One region of the Streptomyces sp. NPDC001903 genome, then DNA from elsewhere that is predicted to be linked to it. Evidence: riboswitches for the same ligand, from Rfam matches in the RefSeq annotation. Region 1 holds a riboswitch; the other holds the start of a gene.
The links. Region 1 has a riboswitch for glycine ahead of gcvP (aminomethyl-transferring glycine dehydrogenase). Riboswitches for the same ligand answer to the same signal wherever they lie in the genome.
Positions count from the first base shown of each region.

Region 2: another riboswitch for glycine. It lies ahead of gcvT (glycine cleavage system aminomethyltransferase GcvT); the one in region 1 lies ahead of gcvP (aminomethyl-transferring glycine dehydrogenase).

Region 1 covers NZ_JBIASZ010000013.1:9,721-13,120, forward strand. The annotation lists gene ACFYZS_RS26255 (DNA polymerase IV) at 1-688, shown strand, start outside; gene ACFYZS_RS26260 (PRC-barrel domain-containing protein) at 685-1,062, opposite strand; glycine riboswitch at 1,176-1,274, shown strand; gene gcvP (aminomethyl-transferring glycine dehydrogenase) at 1,473-3,400, shown strand, end outside.
Region 2 covers NZ_JBIASZ010000001.1:616,405-619,804, forward strand. The annotation lists gene glyA (serine hydroxymethyltransferase) at 1-419, opposite strand, end outside; gene gcvH (glycine cleavage system protein GcvH) at 437-820, opposite strand; gene gcvT (glycine cleavage system aminomethyltransferase GcvT) at 912-2,027, opposite strand; glycine riboswitch at 2,212-2,315, opposite strand; gene ACFYZS_RS02870 (AAA family ATPase) at 2,593-3,246, shown strand; gene ACFYZS_RS02875 (enhanced serine sensitivity protein SseB) at 3,290-3,400, shown strand, end outside.

The DNA of each region.
Region 1 (3,400 bases):
GAAGTCCGTGTCGGTGGAGGACACCTTCGACGTGGACCTGCACGACCGGGTGCGGATCCGGACCGAGGTGCAGCGCCTCGCCGACCGGTGCGTGCAGCGGCTGCGGGGCTCGGGGCACTCGGGGCGCACGATCGTGCTGAAGGTGCGGCGCTACGACTTCTCGACCCTGACCCGCTCCGAGACGCTGCGGGGGCCCACCGACGACCCCGCGGTGGTGCGGGAGGCCGCGGCGCGGCTGCTGGAGGCGGTGGACACCACGGGCGGGGTCCGGCTGCTGGGGGTGGGCGTGACGGGCCTGGCGGACTACACCCAGGAGGACCTGTTCGCGCAGTCGATGGCGGCGGAGGCGGAGGCCGTCGCGGAGGGCGCGGCCGCCGAGCCCGGTGGTGTCCCGGAGAAAGGCGAGCCTGGAGGGCCTGGAGGGCCCGCCGAGGCCGCGGAGCCCGGGGGCCCGACCGGAGAGCCCGAGCCGGCCCCGGAGCGCCGCTGGGCGGCCGGGAGCGACGTACTGCACGCCGTGTACGGACCCGGGTGGGTACAGGGCAGCGGGGTCGGGAGGGTGACCGTGCGGTTCGAGCAGCCCGGATCTCCACCGGGCCGGGTGCGCACCTTCCGGGTGGACGACCCCGAGCTGGAGCCCTCCGATCCGCTGCCCCTCGTGGGGCAGGCCGGGGCGGACACCCCCTAGGGGGTGGGGTTGTCGTCCCCGTTCGCCAGGCGGCCGAAGTCCCGCTGGATGTCCGACGGCAGGGAGACGTCCAGCCCGTAGTGGTGGTAGAGCTGCAGCTCCTGCTCGGGGGAGAGGTGGCGGCCGACGCCGAAGTCCGGGGCGTCCTTGATGAGGGAGCGCTCGAAGGGGACCCGCAGGGTGTCGCCGACGACCTCGCTCGGCTCCAGCGGGACGAAGGCGTCCCGGCTGAACAGGCCCGTCCGGACGGCGGCCCATTCGGGCGCGCCCGTGGCATCGTCGAGGTAGACCTCGTCGACGGTGCCGATCTTGGTTCCGTTGCGGTCGAACGCCTTGCGGCCGATCAGGCTGCGCGGATCGATGTCGGTCTGCACGGTCCCTCCATATGGTCGCAACTCCTCCGTAATGACTACAGAAGGGCATTTCCGGAGTGCGGGCCACTCGAGGCAGGTGTCGGAACCTCGCTGGTAGGCTGGGTGACGGCTGTTGACCCTGTGCGGGAGAGTCCTCCGAGTGAGTACGACGGAGGCGCCGAAGGAGCAAATCCTCCCCGGAATCTCTCAGGCATACGTACCGCACGTGGTGAGGCCACTCTGGAAAGCAGGGGCGGGTACCGGGCGCGCAGTGCCGGTTCCCCTCCTCACCGACGGTGAAAGCCGGAATCCGCGGGCCATCCCCGCGACTCCGGTGAAGCTCTCAGGTTGAGATGACAGAGGGGGAGGCCGTCCGGGTGCCCGCGCCGTGGTGCCCCTCGCAGGTCGTACGACCCAGGAGGCCTCCGTACATGACCGCCAACCGTATTCCGCTCTCCCAGCTGGAGCGAGGCATCCCCTTCGAGCAGCGCCACATCGGCCCGGATGCCGAGGCGCAGGCGAAGATGCTCGCCCACGTGGGCTACGGCTCGCTGGACGAACTGACCGCCGCCGCGGTACCGGATGTGATCAAGAGCGCCGAGGCGCTGAACCTGCCCGAGGCGCGGACCGAGGCCGAGGTGCTGGCCGAGCTGCGTTCGCTCGCCGACCGCAACCAGGTCCTGACCTCGATGATCGGTCTCGGCTACTACGGGACCTTCACCCCGCCGGTGATCCTGCGCAACGTCATGGAGAACCCGGCCTGGTACACGGCGTACACCCCGTACCAGCCCGAGATCTCGCAGGGCCGCCTCGAGGCGCTCCTCAACTTCCAGACCGTCGTCGCCGACCTCACCGGCCTGCCGACCTCCGGCGCCTCCCTGCTCGACGAGGGCACCGCGGCCGCCGAGGCCATGACGCTGGCCCGCCGCGTCGGCAAGTCGAAGGGCAACATCTTCCTCGTCGACGCCGACGCGCTGCCGCAGACGATCGCCGTGATCGAGACCCGCGCCGAGCCGATCGGCATCGAGGTCGTCGTCGCCGACCTGTCCGAGGGCATCCCGGCCGAGGTCGCCGAGCGCGGCGTCTACGGTGTGCTCGTCCAGTACCCGGGCGCCTCCGGTGCCGTACGCGACATCAAGCCGCTCATCGACCAGGCGCACGGCCTCGGCGCGATCGTCGCCGTCTCCGCCGACCTGCTCGCGCTGACCCTGCTGACCTCCCCGGGCGCGCTCGGCGCGGACATCGCCGTCGGCACCACCCAGCGCTTCGGCGTCCCGATGGGCTTCGGCGGCCCGCACGCCGGCTACATGGCCGTCCAGGACAAGCACGCCCGCTCGCTGCCCGGCCGCCTCGTCGGCGTCTCCGTGGACGCGGACGGCAACAAGGCGTACCGCCTGGCGCTGCAGACCCGTGAGCAGCACATCCGCCGCGAGAAGGCCACCAGCAACATCTGCACCGCGCAGGTGCTGCTCGCCGTCATGGCCGGCATGTACGCCGTCTACCACGGCCCCGACGGCCTGCGGACGATCGCCCGCCGTACGCACCGCTACGCGGCCCTGCTCGCGGCCGGTCTGAAGGCCGGCGGGGTCGAGATCGTGCACGGCTCGTACTTCGACACCGTCACCGCCCGGGTGCCCGGCAAGGCCGCCGAGGTCGTCGCCGCCGCCCGCAAGGGCGGGGTCAACCTGTTCCAGGTCGACGCCGACCGCGTCTCCGTCTCCTGTGACGAGACCACGCTGCGCGCCGGCGTCGAGGCCGTCTGGGTCGCCTTCGGCGTCAGCGCCGACATCGAGGCGCTCGACGAGACCACCGAGGACGCGCTGCCCGAGGGCCTGCTGCGCTCGGACGACTACCTGGCGCACCCGGTCTTCCACCAGCACCGCAGCGAGACCGCGATGCTGCGCTACCTGCGCAAGCTGGCGGACAAGGACTACGCGCTGGACCGCGGCATGATCCCGCTGGGCTCCTGCACCATGAAGCTCAACGCGACCACCGAGATGGAGCCGGTCACCTGGCCCGAATTCGGCCAGCTGCACCCGTTCGCCCCGGTCGAGCAGGCCGAGGGGTACCTCACGCTCATCACCGAGCTGGAGGAACGTCTCTGCGAGGTCACCGGCTACGACAAGGTCTCCATCCAGCCGAACGCCGGATCCCAGGGTGAGCTCGCCGGCCTGCTGGCCGTCCGCGCCTACCACCGGGCGAACGGCGACGAGCAGCGCACCGTCTGCCTCATCCCGTCCTCCGCGCACGGCACCAACGCCGCCAGCGCCGTGATGGCCGGCATGAAGGTCGTCGTCGTCAAGACCGCCGACGACGGCGAGGTGGACGCGGCCGACCTGCGCGCCAAGATCGAGCAGTA
Region 2 (3,400 bases), on a different contig from region 1:
TAGAGCTTGCCGGAGAAGTTGATCTTCATGCCGTGGGTCAGGTGACCGCCGTGGGCCAGGTTCAGGCCCATGATCGTGTCGCCCGGCTTCAGCAGCGCGAACATCGCGGCGGCGTTCGCCTGCGCACCGGAGTGCGGCTGGACGTTCGCGGCCTCGGCGCCGAACAGCGCCTTGATGCGGTCGATCGCGATCTGCTCGACCACGTCGACGTGCTCGCAGCCGCCGTAGTAGCGGCGGCCCGGGTAGCCCTCGGCGTACTTGTTGGTCAGGACCGAGCCCTGGGCCTCCATGACGGCGACCGGAGCGAAGTTCTCCGACGCGATCATTTCCAGGGTGGACTGCTGGCGGGCGAGCTCGGCGTCGACGGCGGCGGCGACGTCGGGGTCGAGCTCGTGCAGGGGGGTGTTGAGAACAGACATCAGGAACCCCTGGGGTGTCAGTTGTCGGAGTGGGTGAGCGCGGCGTACTCCTCGGCGGAGAGCAGGTCGGCCGGCTCCTCCGCGATGCGCACCTTGAACAGCCAGCCGCCCTCGAACGGAGCGGTGTTCACGAGCGCCGGGTCGTCCACGACGTCCTGGTTGGCCTCGACGACCTCGCCGGTGACGGGGGAGTACAGGTCGCTGACGGACTTGGTCGACTCCAGCTCGCCGCAGGTCTCGCCCGCGGTCACCGTGTCGCCGACGGCGGGGAGCTGGGCGTAGACGACGTCACCGAGCGCGTTGGCCGCGAACTCCGTGATGCCGACCGTCGCGACGCCGTCCTCGGCGTCCGACAGCCACTCGTGCTCCTTGCTGTAACGCAGCTGCTGGGGGTTGCTCATGACCTGATTCTCCTGGATGCGGGGGAGTGCGAACGAACAGTGGTCTTGCGGACTGAGACGGCCGGTACGGCGCCGGTAGGGCGTACGGGCGCTACTTCTGCCGCTTGTAGAACGGCAGGGCGACGACCTCGTACGGCTCATGCGTACCGCGAATGTCCACGCCGACGCCGGAGGTGCCGGGCGCGGCGTGTGCCGCGTCCACGTACGCCATCGCGATCGGCTTGCCCAGCGTCGGGGACGGGGCGCCGGAGGTGACCTCGCCGACGACCTGCCCGTCGGCCACGACGGGGAAGCCGGCGCGCGGGACGCGGCGGCCCTCGGCGATCAGGCCGACCAGCTTGCGGGGCGCCTTCGTGGCGGCGCGCTCGGCGGCGGCCTCCAGAGCGGCGCGGCCCACGAAGTCGCCCTCCTTCTCGAACTTCACGACCCGGCCCAGCCCCGCGTCGAACGGGGTCAGGGCGGTGGTCAGCTCGTGCCCGTACAGCGGCATGCCCGCCTCCAGGCGCAGCGTGTCCCGGCAGGACAGGCCGGCCGGGACCAGGCCGACGCCCTCGCCGGCCTTGGTCAGCGCCTGCCACAGCTCGACGGCGTGCTCGGGGGCGACGAACAGCTCGAAGCCGTCCTCGCCCGTGTAGCCCGTACGCGCGATCAGCGCGGGCACGCCCGCGACCGTGCCCGGCAGGCCGGCGTAGTACTTCAGCCCGTCCAGGTCGGCGTCGGTGAGGGAGGCGAGGATGCCGGGGGACTCCGGACCCTGGACGGCGATCAGCGCGTACGCGTCGCGGTCGTCGCGGACCTCGGTGTCGAAGCCGGCGGCGCGCTCCGTCAGGGCGTCCAGGACGACCTGGGCGTTGGAGGCGTTCGCGACGACCATGTACTCGGTCTCGCCCAGGCGGTAGACGATCAGGTCGTCGACGATCCCGCCGTCCTCCTGGCAGATGTGCGTGTAGCGGGCGCGGCCGACGCCGACGGTGGAGATGTTGCCGACCAGCGCGTAGTCCAGGGCCTTGACGGCCTCCGGGCCGGTCAGGGTGATCTCGCCCATGTGGGACAGGTCGAACAGGCCGGCCTTGGTCCGGACGGCGTTGTGCTCGTCGCGCTCACTGCCGTACCGCAGGGGCATGTCCCAGCCCGCGAAATCGGTCATGGTCGCACCGAGCGAACGGTGCAGCGCGTCGAGGGCGGTCAGGCGGGGGGCAGTGCTCATGGGTGTGGCTCCCGGGTCCCAGGGCATGACATGACGAGGACGATCCTCCCCATCTGTCATCGGAACCTGAGAGGTTCGCCGAGAGTTCCCGGTCGGACCCGGGGAACGTCGACTTGCACCTTGGGTGGAGCGCACGCGGGTGCCGTCGCGGGGGACGGCGGCGCGGCTCGCTTTTCAGATCTGCCTCATCCACGCGGTACGGGGCCTGAGAGATTCAAGGGAGGTACTTGCTCCTTCGGCGCCCGGGCACGGCCTCACGGCGTGCCGGGACTCTCCCGCGCGGATTCAAGCGGCCGGTATGCAGTTGGTCCAGATGGCGCACATCATTGCACGCCGTCCGGGGGATCGGGGGTGCGGGCCCGAAAGAACGTACGGAAGAGGTGCGCGACGGGGATGACGGAACGGTGACGCATCCGGGATGCGGCCGGGATGCGCCGACCGGAACCGGGTGTGCCGGATTACCGTCTCTTTACACTCAGTGGGCATGGGGCCCCGCGGGGCCCGATTGGGGGAGGCGATCACTGTGCGGAGATTCGGAGTGCTGGCGTTGACCGGGACGGGGTCCGTGGACGGAGTGCCGACGGCGCGGCGGGCGTGCGCCGACGGCGCTCCCGTACGCGACCTGCGCGGCCGGGGCGCGCACGGCCCGCAGTGGCTCGGCTTCGCGGAAGGGGACATCGTCGTGGTGTCCGGCCTCCCGGGCGGCGGCAAGAGCACGCTGATCAAGCGGGCCGCGGAGGGCGGCGGCATCGACTCCCAGGACGTCCGCGAGCGCTGGGAGCGCCGGATGCCCGGGGCGCTGCCGTACGCGGTGTACCGGCCCGCGGTCCGCTTCGCGCACTACTGGGGGCTCTGGCGGACCCTGCGCTCCGGTGCCTCGGCGGTGGTCCACGACTGCGGGACGCAGTCCTGGGTGCGCCGCCTGCTGGCCACGGCCGCGCGGCGGCGGGGGCGCGCGCTCCACCTGCTGCTGCTGGACACGAGCCCGGAGGAGGCGCTGGCCGGGCAGGCGGCGCGCGGCCGCGGGGTGTCGGCGTACGCCTTCGCCCGCCACCGGGGAGCGGTCGCCCGGCTGCTGCGGGAAGCGGAATCGGGCCGACTCCCGGCGGGCTGCACCTCGGCGGTGCTGCTGGACCGCGGCTCGGCGGCCCGCGTGACCCGCATAGCCTTCCGGCGGCCGGTCGGGGCCCCCGGCCGCGGTGTCGGTTCGAGCCGTTAACCTCGGGCCGACAGCGTGGGGCGGAAACACAGCGGAGGCGTACATGCAGGGCGGCGGCTGGCCGGACAACGAGCTGGAGCAGGTGCTCGGGGCGGCGCTCGGGCAGACGGACGCCGGGGCCCGGATCGTCGAGGTGCTCGGGCGCAGCCGGGTC